Regions from separate parts of the Pollutimonas sp. M17 genome, predicted to be linked through region 2. Evidence: predicted binding sites of a transcription regulator. Region 2 holds the regulator's gene; the other holds the start of a gene.

Region 1 (8,842 bases), 880 kb from region 2:
CGAAAGTCGCCAAGCTGATCGCAAAACAGATCCAGCCGCTGGAACATGCCTGATCTGCATCGGCATAAAAAAGGCCCGCAAGCCGTGAAGCCTGCGGGCCAAACAACCTGACCTGGCGGTCAGGCAGCACTGGACTTATCGTCGGCGGAACAAGCCATTGAGCAGCGCAAGCACCGCCAGCACGATAAAAATAAAGAAAAGTATTTGCGCGATCGACGCGGCACCGGCGGCAATGCCGCCGAAACCCAGAACAGCTGCAATGATTGCGATCACAAAAAATACGACGGCGTAATAAAGCATGGTGACTTCCCCTTTTTGCTGTTTTTGATGTTGATCTTCGGATGCCCTATAACGCCGCGTCAGCGGTTTTTATCGAAGAATTCCTTGACTTCGCGTTCCGCTTCTTCACGCGTGCGTCCGTATTTTTCTTGCACCAAGCCCGCCAGTTGCTCGGCATTTCCGTTCACTTTCGCCAAATCATCGTCGGTCAGGTCGCCCCAGGCCGCCTTGGCCTTGCCCGACAACTGTTTCCATTGGCCTTCCAGAGTATCTTTATTCATCGAGTTCTCCTTGTATGGTCGCCTCTACCCTAGCCCCTTCTTCAAAAGCCGGTCAACAGCGAACAACGGCGAAATGTAACCGGGCGTTGGCCCGCCCGGGGCACCCTGCGGGCGGCCGCAACATCCGCTTAACAATAAGGCAGGGCTGTAACAGGACCGGGGAGCGCGCGAAGCTGATAAACTGTATATAAATCCAGTATCCATATCATCATCGCGCCCGTCCATGCCCCCTGATTCACCGCCGGAAAACCCCTGGTATTACCTGGACAACTTCGAAACCGTCCTGCGTTGGGTCTCCTTGCGCTACAACGACCTGATGCTGGCCGACGAGCAAGGTTTCATGCGCGATTTCCTGGCGCTTCCGCAGGCATCGCGCGGCTTGCTGGTGCGCATGACCATGCGCAAAGGCTGTCTGTTCCGGGCCGGCAAGCTGCGCTACCGCGAAATCGGCAATACCGAACAGGCCGCGCAGGCGCTTGTGCGCAATGGCTGGATAGAGGAGGCGCCGCGGCTTGCGCTGGATGAACTGTTCGGCTTGTTCACCAAAGCCCAACTCGAGGTTTTGTTCGGCAACGCGCTTGCCGACCTGGGCGCCCGCCGCGCCGGCAAGCCTGAACAGCTGGAATGCCTGCGTCCCCATTACCCGGACGCGCTCACGCTCGAACAATGGGAGGCCGTCGCCTCCGCGACGGGCGACCCAGACGGCGAGCCGCTCGGCGAGCGGATTTACAAGATAAACATACGGCCCTTGTGCGATCGCCTGCGGCTGATGTTCTTCGGCAATCTAAGGCAAGACTGGACCGAATTCGTGCTGTCCGACCTCGGCCTGTTCGTCTACGAACGGGTCGACTTCCCCGACTCGGCGCGTGCCTTCCAGAGCCGCCAGGAGATCGACGACTACCTGCACCTGCATCAATGCAGGGAGCGCCTGGAAGCCCTTGCCGGCGCGGACGATCCCGCCGACATCTTTCATGCCGTTCCGGCGGCACCTTATGCCAACCATTGGCTGGAAGGCCGGCGCGGAAAACTGCTGTACCGTATCGGCCGCCACCAAGAAGGCCGGCGCGACTGGGCCGGCGCGCTGGCCTGCTACACGCGCAGCAGCCACGCCGAGGCGCGCAGCCGACGCATCAGGGTGCTGGAACTGAGCGGCCAGGCCGATGCGGCGCTCACCCTGGCCGCAGCGGCGCTGCAGGCGCCCGGTACAGAAGCCGAACAACAGGCGCTGTTGCGCATGCTGCCGCGCCTGCGCCGGCAATGCGGCCAGGCCGCTGCGCCCGTGCGCAAGAAAAACAATATCCGCCGCATCGACCTTGCACTGCCCGCGCCCTGGCCGGCCATACGGGTGGAAGAGGAAGTCCGCCACCACCTGGCCGCCAGCAACGCCCCCGTCTACTATGTGGAAAACACACTGATCAATTCCCTGTTCGGGCTGCTGTGCTGGGATGCCGTTTTCGCCGCCGTGCCAGGCGCCTTCTTCCATCCCTTCCAGCAAGGTCCGGCCGACCTGATGCTGGACGGATTTCACGAACGCCGCCGCGCGCATTTCGACACCTGCCTGGAGCAGCTGGATACCGGGCGATACCGCGAGACCATACGCCGCAACTTCGCGGACAAGGCCGGCATCCAATCGCCTTTTGTGGCCTGGAACGTGCTCTGCGCCTCCTTGCTGGACCTGGCGATGGACTGCATGCCGGCCATGCATTTGAAAGCGGCTTTCCATCGCCTGCTGGCCGATGTGCGCGCCAACCGCTCGGGGCTGCCCGACCTGATCCAGTTCTGGCCCGACGAACGGCGCTATCGCATGATAGAAGTCAAAGGCCCCGGCGACCGTTTGCAGGACAACCAGTTGCGATGGCTGGACTACTGCGGCGCTCACGGCCTGCCGGTCGATGTCTGCTACGTACGCCGGGACGCGGCATGAGCTACGCCGTCGCCGTGCGAGAGCTCTGCGAGTTCACCGCCAAGCGCGGCGACCTGGACTTGCGCTTCACGCCATCGCCGACCGGCCTGGAAGGCATCGAAGGCCACGCGGCGGTGAGGGCGCGGCGGGCTTCATCCTATCTGGCCGAAATCACCTTGAGCCGCGAATACCGCAATCTGCTGGTGCGCGGCCGGGCCGACGGCTACGATCCCGTCCTCAATCAGCTCGAGGAAATCAAGACGCATCGCGGCCCGCTGGACGCCATGCCCGACAATCATCGCGCACTGCATTGGGCGCAGGCGAAGATCTACGCGCATCTGCAATGCCGGGCGCTGGCCTTGCCCGCGATCCGCGTTGCGCTGGTGTATTTCGATATTACGAAGCGCAGCGAAACACTGTTTGTCGAAACCTGCGAGGCCACGGCGCTGGAAACGCATTTCCGGCAGTTATGCGACAGCTTCGCGGACTGGGCCGAACAAGAGCTGCTGCACCGTAACCATCGAGACCAGGCCCTGGAGGCGCTGGCTTTTCCTTACGCCGATTTCCGGCCTGGCCAGCGGCAGCTGGCCGTCACGATATACAAGGCCGCGCTGCAGGAGCGCAGCCTGCTGGCCCAGGCGCCCACCGGCATCGGCAAGACGGTGGGCGCGCTCTTTCCCATGCTCAAGGCCTGTCCCCGCAACAAACTGGACAAGGTGTTCTTCCTGACGGCCAAGACATCGGGCCGGCAACTGGCCCTCGATGCACTGGACGCCTTGGCCGGTTCAGGCCCGGCAGCGGTCCGGCCCTTCCTGCGCGTGCTGGAACTGACCGCCAAAGAAAAAGCCTGCGAGCATCCCGATAAAGCCTGCCATGGCGCCTCATGTCCGCTGGCCAGGGCCTTCTACGACAAGCTGCCCGCCGCGCGCCGGGATGCCCTAGACACCGCCCGGATGGACAAGGTGCGGCTCAGGGAAACAGCCTTGCGCCACCAGATCTGCCCTTACTGGCTGGGCATGGACCTGGCGCAATGGAGCGACGTCATCGTGGGCGACTACAACTACTACTTCGACACCTCCGCCCTGCTGCACGGCCTGACCGTGGCCCGCGAATGGCGGGTCGGCGTACTGGCCGATGAAGCCCACAACCTGCTTGAAAGGGCCCGCGCCATGTACAGCGCCGAGCTCTCGCAAGCCCGGCTGCGCGACGTTCAGCGCGCCTCGCCTTCCGCCCTGAAGAAGGCCCTGGGCAGCCTGCTCAGGCAGTGGAGCGAAACCTTCCGCGATCAGGAAGCCGCCTACCAGGCCTACACCGGCCTGCCGCCGAAATTCCTGGCGGCGCTCTTGCGGACTAGCGGCGCGCTGACGGAGCATTTTGCCGATCACCCTGAAGACGCCGACGGCGCGCTGCAAGGATTGCATTTCGACATCCTGCATTTTCTCCGGATGGCGGAATCGTTTGGCAGCCACTCCGTCTTCGACATCACGCTGGCGGGCAGCCCCAAGGCCAAGGCAAGAGATGGCGCCGCTGAAGGCCTTGGGGGGCAAGATGCCCTGTTCTGCATACGCAACCTGATCCCGGCGCCTTTCCTGGAACAGCGCTATGCCGCCAGCCGCGCCACGGCGCTGTTCTCGGCCACCCTGAGTCCCTGGGCCTTCTACCGGGATACGCTGGGGCTGCCCGAAGACACCGCATGGGTGGACGTGGAATCCCCGTTCCGGCCGGACCAGCTTGAGGTCCGCGTCGCCGCCGGCATATCCACGCGCTACGCGCAGCGGGCGCGATCCCTGGCCCCCATCGCCCGCCTCATGCAAACCCAGTACCGGAAGCGGCCCGGCAATTACCTGAGCTACTTCAGCAGCTTCGATTACATGCAGCAGGCGGCCGACGCATTCGTCCGGCTTTGCCCGGACATTCCGGTATGGCGGCAATCGCGCGGAATGGACGAGCGCGGCAGGGAGCATTTCCTGGAGCGCTTCGCCCCGGATGGCCGGGGCATCGGCTTCGCCGTTCTGGGCGGCGCGTTCTCCGAAGGCATCGACCTTCCCGGAAGCCGGCTGATCGGCGCCTTCATCTCGACGCTGGGGCTGCCTCAGGTCAACTCCGTGAACGAGCAGATAAAACAATGCATGGACGGCGCCTTCGGCGCGCGGCGCGGCTACGACTATGCCTATCTGTACCCCGGCATCCAGAAAGTCATACAGGCCGCCGGACGGGTGATACGCAGCCACGAGGATCGGGGCGTTGTGCATCTCATCGACGACCGCTACGGACAACCCCGGATAAGGGCGCTGCTCCCCGCCTGGTGGCGGGTAGAATACGGCAACGACAACGGAAGCCCCAGCGGCGAACATCGATGAAACCGGCAATGATACCGTGGGCGCTTTCAGGCGGCGCGGCCGTGGCAGTGGGCTTTGCGCGGTTCGGCTATGCGCTGATCCTGCCGGCCATGAAAACCGACCTGGAGCTGAACTACGCCCAGGCCGGCTGGCTGAATACCGCCAATGCACTGGGGTATCTGCTGGGCGCGCTGCTGACCATCTATTTCGTCGCACGCATCGGCAACCGCAGGCTGTTCGTCGCCGGCCTGGCGCTGACCACGCTGGCCCTGCTGGCCAACGGCCTGACGCACGACTTCCAGCTGTTGACCCTGTATCGCTTCCTGGCGGGCTTCGGCGCGGCGGGCGCCTTCATCTGCGGAGGCGTGCTGTCCGGCGTGCTGGGCACCCGTGCCATCGTCATCTTCTTCAGCGGCGGGGGCATAGGCATGCTGGCCACCGGCGCCCTGCTGCCCTGGCTGTTCGATTACGCCGGCCCGGCCGCCTGGCCCTGGGCATGGATAGGATCGGGCGGAGTGTGCATCCCCCTGTCGCTGGCCGCCGTGGCGGCCATGCGGACCATTGCCGAACCTTCCGCCAGCGGCGCCACGGCCGCCTGGCCCTGGCGTCCCTGCGTGCCCGAATTCACCGCCTACTTCCTGTTCGGCCTGGGCTACATCGCCTACATGACCTTCATCGTGGCCTGGCTGCGCCAAAGCCACATACAAGCACTGTCGATCGCCGCCGCCACCTCGATCATGTGGAGCCTGCTGGGCATCATGACGCTGCTGGCGCCGCTGATCTGGGCGCGGGTCTTCAATGGCCGGCGCGACGGCCTGCCCATGGCCGCGTCCATGATCGTGCTGGCCGCCGGCGCGGCGCTGCCCTTGATTGTGCCCAGCATCGCGGGCGCATGGCTATCCGCCGCGCTGGTGGGCTCCAGCGTCTTCATGGTGCCGTCGGCGGCCACCGGCTTCGTCAAGACCAATCTGCCCAAGGCCGCCTGGGGAAGCTCGCTGGCGGTGGCGACCAGCCTCTTCGCCATCGGGCAGGCCGTCGGTCCGGTGGCGGCCGGATGGATCAGCGATCTTTCCGGTTCGCTCTCGACCGGCCTGGCTGTTTCCGCCGCCATGCTGATACTGGGCGCAGCGATCGCGCTTACCCAGAAACCCCTGCGAAGCCAATGAACTCAACCTTATTGGCAATGTGGTTCTGAGCCGGATCGGCGCGACGGCTACCTATAATCAAAACACGACCTCCACTCTTTACAAGGACTTGATCGTGTCAATTGATTCCCCCATTCCTGTGTTTTCCGAAGGCGTGCATCCCTTCGACGCGCGCGGCGTCGCCAAGCGCTTCCGCCATGCCGCCATCTTCGGCGCGCTGTCCGCGCTCCACCCTGGCGAAACCATGCGCTTTTGCAATGACCACGATCCGCTGCCATTGCTACAGCAGCTTCAAGGCCACTTCGGCGATCAGATCAAGATCGATTACGTATCGCGCCAGCCGGGCGAAATCGTGATCGATTTCCAGATACTCGGATAGTGTCCCGTCGACGCCATCGGAGACCGCTCGCACCGATAAGCGAGCCTTGAAGCCGCAAGCATCGATCATGCATTTTTTGGGCGCCATGCCGGCTGTCGCCGGCATGGCGCCTTCCATTTAACCTGCATCAAGCTATTCCAAAATAATCCGCCCCAATGCTTGACCACCACCATATATAGTAAATATCCTTCGTTTCACCACAATATATAGCGAAACGGAGCCAGCATGACGCATATCGACGTCGAGTCCTCGATCAATGAATACCTGGAGCGGGTCGACTGGCGCGTAAACGCCAATGCCAACCAGGGCTACTCGCTGGGCGGCCTGATCTTGAACGTATCGGGCAAGGTCATTGCCAACTACTGGCTGGACCACGTCTACCCGCCCGCCGTAGGCCAGGCCCACCGCGATGCCGACCTGCACATCCACGACCTGGACATGCTGTCGGGCTATTGCGCCGGATGGTCGCTGCGCACCCTGCTGAACGAAGGCCTGAACGGCATACCGGGCAAGGTGGAATCCAGCCCGCCCAGGCATATGTCCAGCGCGGTCGGCCAGATCGTGAATTTTCTGGGTACGCTGCAAAACGAATGGGCCGGCGCCCAGGCCTTCAGCTCCTTCGACACCTATATGGCGCCCTTCGTGCGCAAGGACGCCTTGAGCTATGCCGACGTCAAGCAATACGTACAGGAACTCATCTACAACCTGAACGTGCCGTCGCGCTGGGGGACGCAGACGCCCTTCACCAATTTGACCTTCGACTGGATCTGCCCCGAGGACCTGCGCGAACAGACGCCGCTGATCGGCGGCCAGGAAATGCCGTTCACCTATGGCGAGCTGCAAGCGGAAATGGACATGATCAATCGCGCCTACATCGAAATCATGATGGCCGGCGACGCCAAGGGCCGCGTGTTCACGTTTCCGATTCCCACCTACAACATCACCGCCGATTTCGACTGGCACAGCCCGAACGCGGAGCTGCTGTTCGAGATGACGGCCAAGTACGGGCTGCCTTATTTCCAGAACTTCATCAACTCCGAGCTCAAGCCCAACATGATCCGGTCCATGTGCTGCCGCCTGCAATTGGATCTGCGCGAGCTGCTCAAGCGCGGCAACGGCCTGTTCGGATCAGCCGAGCAAACCGGCTCGCTGGGCGTGGTCACGATCAACTGCGCACGGCTGGGCTATCTGCATGCCGGCGACGAGGCGGCGCTGCTGCGCCGGCTGGACGAACTACTGGAACTGGGCAAGGACAGCCTGGAGATCAAGCGGCAGGTCATCCAGCGCCTGATGGACGACGGCCTGTTTCCCTATACCCGGCGCTACCTGGGCACGCTGCGCAATCATTTCTCGACGCTGGGTGTGAACGGCATCAATGAAATGATCCGCAACTTCACTCACGACGGCCACGACATCACGACGCCCTGGGGCCATGCCTTCGCCCTGCGCCTGCTGGATCACGTGCGCGCACGCATGCTGGAATTCCAGGAAGAGACCGGTCACATGTACAACCTGGAAGCGACGCCCGCCGAAGGCACCACCTATCGCTTCGCCAAGGAAGACCGCAAGCGCTGCCCCGGCATACTGCAAGCGGGCACGGCGGACATGCCCTACTACACCAACTCGTCGCAACTGCCGGTGGGCTGCACCGACGATCCTTTCGAGGCGCTGGAGCGCCAGGACGAACTGCAACGCAAATACACCGGCGGCACGGTGCTGCATCTGTACATGACCGAGCCGCTGTCCAGCGCCGCCGCCTGCCGCGCCCTGGTGCAGCGCGCTCTGGGACGCTTCAAGCTGCCCTACATCACCGTAACGCCGACCTTTTCCATTTGCCCGGTTCACGGCTACCTGGGCGGCAGCCATGAATTCTGCCCCAAATGCGACGAAGAAATCCTGGCGCGAAAGCTGCGCCAGGCCGCTTGAGGCTATCGGCATCGAGAAGCCATTATCCATTTTCAACACCACTCCAGGAGAAACCAGCATGACATCCTTTGCACAACACACCATGGCATCGACCGCCACCCCGGCCCTTTCCGACGACGAACGCCAGCCCTGCGAAATCTGGACGCGCGTCATGGGCTATCACCGCCCCATGTCGTCGTTCAACATCGGCAAGAAGGGCGAGTTCCACGAGCGCAAGTATTTCAGCGAACGCGAGGCCCGGCTTGCGGCCTGAACCGCCGGACGTTGCCGTGCCTGAACAGGCGGAGCGCCGCCACAGCCTGAAGGTGGGCGGCGTGACGCCGTTCACCGCTACGGACTACCCCGGTCAATTGGCGGCGGTGGTGTTCGTGCAGGGCTGCCCCTGGCGCTGCGGCTACTGCCACAACCCGCATCTGCAGGAGCGCACGGCGCACAGCCCCTTGCCGTGGGAGGACGTGCTTGCCCTGCTGCGCCGCCGCGTGGGCCTGATCGATGCCGTGGTGTTCAGCGGCGGCGAGCCCACCATGGACCCCGGCCTGCCCGAGGCCATAGTCCAGGCGCGTGCGCTGGGCTACAAGATAGGCCTGCAC
Region 2 (8,842 bases):
CGGGTCGACGGGCTTCTTGTTCACGCGGAATTCATAATGCAGGTGCGGCCCGGTTGCCCAGCCGGTGGACCCGACATAGCCGATAAGCTGGCCCTGGCTGACGGAATCGCCCTTTTTCAGGCCGGCGGCGAATCGGCTTTGATGCGCGTACAGCGTGCTGTAGCCGCCGTGGTGCTTCAGGATGATGGTGTTTCCGTAGCCGTTCTGCTGGCCCTTGAATTCCACGACGCCGTCGGCCGTGGCGTGGATGGGTGTGCCGGTGGGTGCCGCATAATCGACGCCTTTGTGCCCGCGCCAACCGCCATGCACGGGATGCTTGCGCATGCCGAAGGTGGAGCTGATGCGCGAGAACTTCAGCGCGGTGCGCAGGAAAGCGCCTTTCAGGCTGCGGCCGTCGAAATCGTAATAGCTGCCCGAGCCACCGTCGGGCGCGAACCATACCGCCTCGTAGGCCTTCTTGTTATTGATGAACTCCAGCGCCAGGACGCGGCCGACGCCGATCTCCCGGCCGTCGTGGGAATAGGATTCGTAAACGATGCGGAAGCGGTCCCCCTTGCGCAGATCGCGTATGAAGTCGATCTTGCTTCCCAGGATGTCGGCGATCTGCATGGTGACGGCATCGGGGATATCGGCCTCGTCCGTGGCGGCAAACAGGGAACTGGTGATCTCGCTTTCGGCGATCCGTATCTGCTGCTTGGCCGCCTGGCTATGTTCTGCGGCGTTGAAGCCGCCCTTGCCGTCGGGGGTGATTTCCAGCCAGCGCGACACGTACTTGCCATTGTCGTTGGCGCCCGGCGTATGGTTGTAGCGCAACCAGACAAGATTGCCGTCCTTGTCCAGGGCGGCCTGTACGCTGCGGCCGGGGTACAGCTTGTAGATGGAGCGGGCGTCTTTGCTCTGCACGAGGAAGGGCTGCAAGCCCCGCTCTTGCACGCGCAGCCGCTGCAAGAGCGCCGCCAGGGTGTCGCCGCGGCGGATATGCGTTTCGCTGATGAAGGGAGAGGAAAAATCCCCCAGGGGCTGGGGGAAGGGATTCGGAAGTGCCAGATTCTGGCTGGCTTGGTAGACGGGAGGCGTTTCGGGCGGCTTCACCACGGCCAGCGCCGCGGCGCCGGCGAACAGGCCCAATGCGACCAGCACAAGGCCGTTGCGCAGAAAATGATGTGTTCGATGTGCCCGAAGGGTGTCACGATAGGAGGGAGTGCCAGTTTTCCCTTTCTTGAACATAAAGCAAAGACCTAGTAATGCGCTGCGATTGGAAGATGTGGCCGGCCGCTTGGAATACTAATAGTGCAAAGGCCGGTGAACACGCCCCTTTTTTAGGGGCCAAGCGCTCTGATAAGATGACGCCATGCGCCGATGCTGTATCCATCCAGTGCAGTACCGGGACCGCGCTCGCACGTTATGCTAGCGTATTAGGCGCGATTTTTCGAGCGTTTTTTTGTATTTTTTCTGATAAAGCCATTTTATATGCCGTCCACCGAAGCCCCAATCAGCCCCGAAGTCGAAGAATACCTGCGCATCGCCAAGCGAGGCTGCGACGAGCTTCTGGTGGAGTCCGAATTCGCCCGCAAGCTGGCGCGCAGCCATGCCAGCGGCAAGCCGTTGCGGATCAAGCTGGGGCTGGACCCCACCGCGCCCGACATCCATCTGGGCCACACGGTTGTTCTCAACAAGATGCGCCAGCTGCAAGATATGGGCCATACCGTCATCTTCCTGATCGGCGATTTCACTTCCATGATCGGCGATCCCAGCGGGCGCAACGCCACCCGGCCACCCCTCACCGCCGAGCAAATACACGAGAACGCCAAGACCTATTACGCGCAGGCCAGCCTGGTCCTGGACCCGGCCAGGACCGAGATCCGCTACAACTCCGAGTGGTGCGATCCCCTGGGCGCGCGCGGGCTGATCAAGCTTGCATCGCGCTACACCGTGGCGCGCATGATGGAACGCGAAGACTTCACCCGGCGCTTCAAGGGCGGCATTCCCATTTCCGTGCACGAGTTCCTGTACCCGTTGATGCAGGGCTACGATTCCGTGGCCCTGAAAGCCGATCTCGAATTGGGCGGCACCGATCAGAAGTTCAATTTGCTGGTCGGGCGCGAACTGCAAAAGGAATACGGACAGGAGCCCCAGTGCATTCTGACCATGCCGCTGCTGGAGGGCACCGACGGGGTCGACAAGATGTCCAAGTCCAAGGGCAACTACATCGGCATCACTGAAGCACCCGAGTCCATGTTCGGCAAACTGATGTCCATTTCCGATACCCTCATGTGGAAGTATTTCGAGCTGCTGTCCTTCCGTTCAATGGACGATATTGCCCAGTTACAAAAACAAGTAAAAGAGGGCATGAATCCGCGCGATACTAAAGTGGCGCTGGCCCAGGAAATCGTGGCCCGCTTTCATTCGGCCAAGGCGGCCGGCGATGCGCTGGCCAGTTTCGAGGCGCGCTTCCGCGATGGGGCGATTCCCGATGAAATGCCCGAAGTCCAGGTTGGCGCCGGCCCCCTGGGCATCCTGAAGGTGCTGCGCGAAGCCGGCCTTGTGGCCTCGGGAGCCGAAGCGCAGCGCAATGTGGAGCAGGGCGGCGTGCGCGTCGACGGCGCACGCGTCGAGGACAAGGCCCTGCAGCTTTCCGCGGGCACCTATGTCGTACAGGTGGGCAAGCGCAAGTTTGCCCGTGTCACATTAACCGGCTGACGGCCTTTATACCAGGAGCATGACATGAAGCTGACCAGTGAATCTTTTACAGATCAGGGAACCATCCCCGAGCGCAATGCCTTCGGCAAGATCGACGGGCAGAATCACGTTGCGCTGGCTGGCAATGCCAATCCGCATCTGGCCTGGTCCGATGCGCCCGATGGGACCCAGTCCTTCGCGATCATCTGCCACGACCCCGACGTTCCCAGCAAGCCCGACGACGTCAACCAGGAAGACCGCGAGATTCCAGGCACTTTGCCGCGCGTCGATTTCTATCATTGGGCGCTCATCGATATTCCGGCCGGGGTGTCCCAGATCGCCGAGGCGGCCTATTCGGACGGCATCACGCCGCGTGGCAAGGCGGGCCCTCTGGCGCTGGACGGCACGCGCCAGGGCGTCAACGATTTCACCACTTGGTTCGCCGCCGATCGCGATATGAACGGCGATTACTTCGGCTATGACGGCCCTTGCCCGCCATGGAACGATTCCATTGCGCATCGCTACGTATTCACCGTATATGCGCTGGACATCGCCGAGCTTCCCTTCGAGGGCCGTTTTACGGGCGGAGATGTCATCAAGGCCATACAAGGCCATATACTGGCCCAGGCATCCATAACGGGCCTCTATACGCTCAATCCCCGCCTGGCCGGCAAGCGCTGATTCTGCGTGTTCCGCCTTGCATGAACGACGCTCAAGCCAGATTGAGCGATGCGCCCGGCATAGGGGGCCGGGCGCCTCCAAAACCGCGGTTCAACGGGGCATTGCCTGCGGTTTACGTCAAATTAAGAGCCATTCGGGCTAAAATAAGTTCTTTGTTCTTCCGCTAGCCGCCACACCACACCAGGATATCCAATGTTTGACCGTTCCCGCACTCTCGATCAAGTCGATGCCGACGTCTGGGCCGCCGTCCAGAAAGAAAACGTCCGCCAAGAGCAGCACATCGAGCTCATCGCCTCCGAAAACTACACCAGTCCCGCGGTCATGCAGGCCCAGGGCACGCAGTTGACGAACAAATACGCCGAAGGCTATCCGGGCAAACGCTACTATGGCGGCTGCGAGTACGTGGACATCGTCGAGCAACTGGCCATCGACCGGCTGAAGGAAATCTTCGGCGCCGAGGCGGCCAACGTCCAGCCCAATTCGGGTTCGCAGGCCAACCAGGGCGTCTACATGGCGGTGCTCAAGCCCGGCGACAAGGTATTGGGCATGAGCCTGGCCGAAGGCGGCCACCTGACGCATGGCTCGCCGGTCAATGCGTCGGGCAAGCTGTACGACTTCGTCTCCTATGGCCTGGATGCCAACGAAGAACTCGACTACGATCAGCTTGAAAAGCTGGCCAGGGAACACAAGCCCAAGCTCATCGTGGGCGGCGCCTCCGCGTATTCCCTGCGCATCGATTTCGAGCGCATGGCCCGCATCGCTCACGATAACGGCGCGCTCTTCATGGTCGATATCGCCCATTACGCAGGCCTGGTGGCCGGCGGCGCCTATCCCAATCCCGTGCCGCACGCCGATTTCGTCACCTCGACCACGCATAAATCGCTGCGTGGTCCGCGCGGCGGCGTCATCATGATGAAATCCCAATTCGAAAAAGCCGTCAATTCGGCGATTTTCCCTGGGATCCAGGGCGGTCCGCTGATGCATGTCATCGCCGCCAAGGCCGTGGCCTTCAAGGAAGCGCTGTCGCCCGAATTCAAGGACTACGCCGCGCAAGTGGTCAAGAACGCCGACGTCCTAGCCCGTACGCTGGTGCAGCGCGGCCTGCGCATCGTGTCCGGCCGCACCGAGAGCCACGTCATGCTGGTCGACCTGCGCGCCAAGGGCATCACCGGCAAGGAAGCCGAAGCGGTCCTGGGCGAAGCCCACATCACGGTCAACAAGAACGCCATCCCCAACGATCCCGAAAAGCCCTTCGTCACCAGCGGCATACGCCTGGGCACCCCGGCCATGACCACGCGCGGCTTCAAGGAAGCCGAAGCCGAGCTCACCGGCCACCTGATCGCCGACGTCCTGGACAATCCGCGCAACGCAGAGGCCATCGCGGATGTGCGGGCGCGCGTCAACGAACTGACGGCGCGTTTGCCGGTGTACCGTTAACGCGGGGACGGACCCGGATTCGTCCGGGGCCAGCCAGCCATGAAATGCCCGTTCTGCGGTAGTTTCGATACGCAAGTGATTGACTCTCGTGTCTCGGAAGAGGGGGACACCATACGCCGGCGCCGCCGCTGCACGGCATGCGAGCGCCGCTTCACCACCTATGAACGGGTTGAGCTGGTCATGCCGGCCTTGGTCAAGCGCAATGGCACGAGGGCCGAATTCGACGTCAACAAGCTGCGGGCCAGCCTGAATCTCGCCTTGCGCAAGCGGCCGGTCAACACCGAAGACGTCGACGCCGCGGTGGCGCGCATCGAGGAAAGCCTGCTGGTAAGCGGCTTGCGCGAGGTCAAGTCCGACTACGTGGGCGAGTTGGTCATGAACGAGCTCAAGAAGCTCGACCAGGTCGCCTACGTGCGCTTTGCATCGGTTTACAAAAGCTTCGAAGACATCGGTGAATTCGTCAAGGCCATAGACGAAATCCAGGTGCCCCCGAAAACGTGAACACCGGCCAGGTAGTCGACGACGAGCGCTGGATGCGCGAGGCCCTGCGGCTGGCGGAAAGCGTCATGTATATTACGGCGCCCAACCCCCGGGTCGCCTGTCTGATCGTACGCGGCGGCCAGGTGCTTGCGTCGGGCGCCACGCAGCCCGCGGGCGGGCCTCACGCCGAAGTCGTGGCCCTGCGCCAGGCGGCCGGGCAAGGCGTCGACGTTGCCGGCGCCACCGTTTACGTCACCCTGGAGCCTTGCAGCCACTTCGGCCGCACGCCCCCCTGCGTGGATGCCCTGATCGCGGCACGCCCCGCGCGGGTGGTGATCGCCATGAGCGATCCCAATCCCCTGGTGGCGGGCCAGGGCATCGCCCGCCTGAAGGCCGCGGGCATTGCCGTCGCCACCGGGGTTTGCGCCCAGGAGGCCTTGTCCGTCAATCCCGGCTTCGTGGCTCGCATGACCCGCAAGACGCCCTGGCTATGGTTGAAGCTGGCGGCCTCGCTCGATGGGCGCATTGCCTTGCCCGACGGGCAGTCCCAATGGATAACCGGCCCGGCCGCGCGGGCGGACGGCCACCACTGGCGGGCGCGCAGCTGTGTCGTGCTGACGGGATCGGGTACGGTGATGGCGGATAATCCCCAGCTGAACGTCCGGCATGTGGAGACAACCCGTACACCCATCAAGGCCATTGTTGATACACGCTTCGAGGTCGACGAAAATGCACGGATATTCGACGGGACGTCCGCCTGGATCTTCACCTGCGCCTCCAATCCGGAGAAGGCCTCGCGGCTGGCCGGAAAGAATGTCCGGGTGGTGCAATTGCCGTCCGCCGGCGGCCGGGTCGACCTTCAGGCCATGTTGCGCTGGCTGGGCGAGCACGACGTCAACGAGGTGCACGTCGAGGCGGGCGCAAAGCTGAGCGGGGCGCTGCTGCAGGCCCAGTGCGTGGACGAGCTGCTGCTGTACATGGCCCCCGTGCTGCTGGGCGAGGGCATGGGCATGGTGCGCATGGGGACGCTGCAGAGCCTGGCGCAGGCTCAGCGGTTCGAATTCCTGGACACAAAAAACGTGTCGCCGGATCTGCGCATACGCGCGAGGCACATGGATCGTTGGAACGCTTTGCTGCATGTATTGCGGCTATAAGGGAATCAAAAGATGTTTACGGGTATCGTCGCTGCTGTCGGCAGGATCATCGAAGTCTCTCCGTTCAATGACGGTCTGGAAGATGCCGGCGTGCATTTGAGGATACAGGCGCCTGGCTTTTTGCGCGATACCACCAAGCTGGGCGATTCCATCGCGGTGCAGGGCGCATGCATGACCGTGGTCGAGCTGGATGCCGACAGCTTCAGCGTCGATGTTTCGCGGGAAAGCCTGAACCGTACGGCGGGCCTGGACGCCGAAGGCGACGTCAATCTCGAACACGCCCTGCGCATGGGAGATTCGCTGGATGGCCACCTGGTATCGGGCCACGTGGACGGGCTGGGCGAAGTCAGTCATTTCGAGCCCGTGGGCGAATCATGGGACCTGCGCATCCGCGTGCCGCAGAACATGGCGCGCTTCCTGGCCTACAAGGGGTCCGTCACCGTCAATGGGGTCAGCCTTACCGTCAACGAGGTGGACGACGATATCAGCGGCTGCGAGATTCGCATCAACCTGATACCGCATACGGTGCAGGTCACCACGCTGAAGGACCTCACGGCCGGCGCGCTGGTCAACCTTGAGATCGACATGATCGCGCGCTATGTCGAGCGCATGGTGACCCAAACCAAAACCGCTTGATTCTGTTAGAATAGCGGACTTCGCTTTGCGTGAATATCGAAGCGACAAGGACAGGTGGCCGAGTGGTTGAAGGCGCACGCCTGGAAAGCGTGTATACGTGAATAGCGTATCGGGGGTTCGAATCCCCCTCTGTCCGCCAAGAATATCGTCCGGTAAGGTATACCGCGAAACCCGCCATAAATCATGTAGGAATTTGATTTTGGCGGGTTTTTATTTGCCTTTTACCGGGGGCCGGAATTGCGTGGCCCGTTGCCCGGCATGGCAGACGCATGGGCGATTGCGCCACCGCTTCTTTCCTGGATCCGTTCTCGATTCAGCCGCAAGGCCTGCGCCGTGGGCGTCCAGTCGTTCCAGAAAGCATCCGGAATACCCTGAAAATCCTCGCGCCGGACGCCGTCGAACGAGGGCTTGTAGCCGCGCCTTCTCATTTCGCTTACCAGTTCGGCATGGCGGCGGGCCAGATAGCCCAGGCGCGTGTAGAAAAATATAAGATGGCCCTTGCCCAACGTATAGCCGTCGGGCTGGCTCAGGCTCGGCCGCCTGGCAGCCTTCTCGGCCAGCGCGAATACCCGGGGCAATTCCCGGTATTCCGCAACCAGATGCGGGCCGCTTAGTTCCTCGACGGGGATGCAATTTATACGGGTCATAGGTATGGGCGGTGTGCGACAGGTGGACAGCATACTACGGATGCGCGTCCTTGCAGGCGTCCCAGCAATTCTGAAGAAATATCCTTTTCTGTCGCTAAATTCATTTAAATTACAGCGAAAATTGGCCAACTGCTCTTATATATGTGATACTGGGTGCCCTGTGTCAGTAAGAGAGTCTTTGCCTTATGGTGTTGCCATGACGATACCCGGCTATAAAACCAAGCTGGAAAGTATCGCCATAGCGGGTGTCGATGATCTTGTCATCCGCTCCTTGCTGGATCGCCAGCAATTCCACGACCCTTGCGGCGTCGCACAGCGTCGCGGCATCAGTTCCGCCACATGGCCCTTGTTCGGCTTGCTATGGCCGTCGGGCGTTCAGTTGGCCATTCAATTGGCGCTGCGGCCTGTTTGCCGGAACGAACGCATATTGGAAATCGGCTGCGGCCTGGGCTTGGCCAGCCTGGTCGGGCAGCGGCGGGGCGCCCGTGTCACCGCAAGCGATTGCCATCCGCTGACCGAGAAGTTTCTTGACGAGAATGCACGCCTCAATGAACTGCCCTTGCTGGACTATCGGTATGGCCAATGGGGCGCCGGCAGCATGCCGTCTGGCCCAGGCGTTTCCGAATCGGCATTGCGGGGGCGCTACGACCTGATCATAGGCAGCGATCTGCTGTACGAGCGCGATGCGCCCCGAAGCCTGGCGGAGTTCATCGACCGCCACGCCGCCGACAAGGCCGAGATCTGGATGGTCGATCCCAACCGGGGCCACCGGCCCGCTTTCAATCGCCACATGGCCGCCCACGGCTTCCGGATGCAGCGGGACCAACGCCTGCCCGATCCGGCCCCGGCCAGCCATGGCGGCGACGCGAAGCTCGATGCCTATAAGGGCCGTTTGCTGGTATACAGGCGCGGCGGGCCGCTGTCCGGCTAGCTCAGGGCAGCGCGGCCGGCGCCGGCGGCTGCGTCATGTTCCGTTCCCACTGGGCCAGCGGCAATGGGGGCGTCGACTGCCATGCCCGCCTCAAGACGGCGGACAGGTGCTCGGTTCCCCGCTGGCCGGGCCAGTAGACGGGGCTTATGGCGGCCCAGCGTCCTTCCGGGCCGGTGCGCCGCGCCATCTCGAACCGA

What was found. Region 2 encodes NrdR, which represses ribonucleotide reductase genes. Its sites were predicted from a motif close to CACNANATNTNGTG; they were not measured.
Positions count from the first base shown of each region.
Region 1: a site for NrdR is predicted at 6,494-6,507, ahead of OEG81_RS07215 (ribonucleoside triphosphate reductase). Genes of this name have one in related genera too.

Region 1 is NZ_CP107548.1:1,498,987-1,507,828, reverse strand. Features, by position in the region: gene OEG81_RS07250 (HigA family addiction module antitoxin) at 1-53, shown strand, start outside; gene OEG81_RS07245 (DUF1328 domain-containing protein) at 136-300, opposite strand; gene OEG81_RS07240 (CsbD family protein) at 360-560, opposite strand; gene OEG81_RS07235 (VRR-NUC domain-containing protein) at 784-2,484, shown strand; gene OEG81_RS07230 (ATP-dependent DNA helicase) at 2,481-4,823, shown strand; gene OEG81_RS07225 (YbfB/YjiJ family MFS transporter) at 4,820-5,968, shown strand; gene OEG81_RS07220 (DUF2249 domain-containing protein) at 6,063-6,326, shown strand; gene OEG81_RS07215 (ribonucleoside triphosphate reductase) at 6,552-8,252, shown strand; gene nrdD (anaerobic ribonucleoside-triphosphate reductase) at 8,311-8,505, shown strand; gene OEG81_RS07205 (anaerobic ribonucleoside-triphosphate reductase activating protein) at 8,522-8,842, shown strand, end outside.
Region 2 is NZ_CP107548.1:618,954-627,795, forward strand. Features, by position in the region: gene OEG81_RS02955 (M23 family metallopeptidase) at 1-1,227, opposite strand, end outside; gene tyrS (tyrosine--tRNA ligase) at 1,471-2,700, shown strand; gene OEG81_RS02965 (YbhB/YbcL family Raf kinase inhibitor-like protein) at 2,725-3,360, shown strand; gene glyA (serine hydroxymethyltransferase) at 3,553-4,797, shown strand; gene nrdR (transcriptional regulator NrdR) at 4,837-5,298, shown strand; gene ribD (bifunctional diaminohydroxyphosphoribosylaminopyrimidine deaminase/5-amino-6-(5-phosphoribosylamino)uracil reductase RibD) at 5,295-6,431, shown strand; gene OEG81_RS02985 (riboflavin synthase) at 6,444-7,067, shown strand; tRNA gene OEG81_RS02990 (tRNA-Ser) at 7,116-7,206, shown strand; gene OEG81_RS02995 (pyrimidine dimer DNA glycosylase/endonuclease V) at 7,289-7,714, opposite strand; gene OEG81_RS03000 (class I SAM-dependent methyltransferase) at 7,911-8,645, shown strand; gene OEG81_RS03005 (metal-dependent hydrolase) at 8,647-8,842, opposite strand, start outside.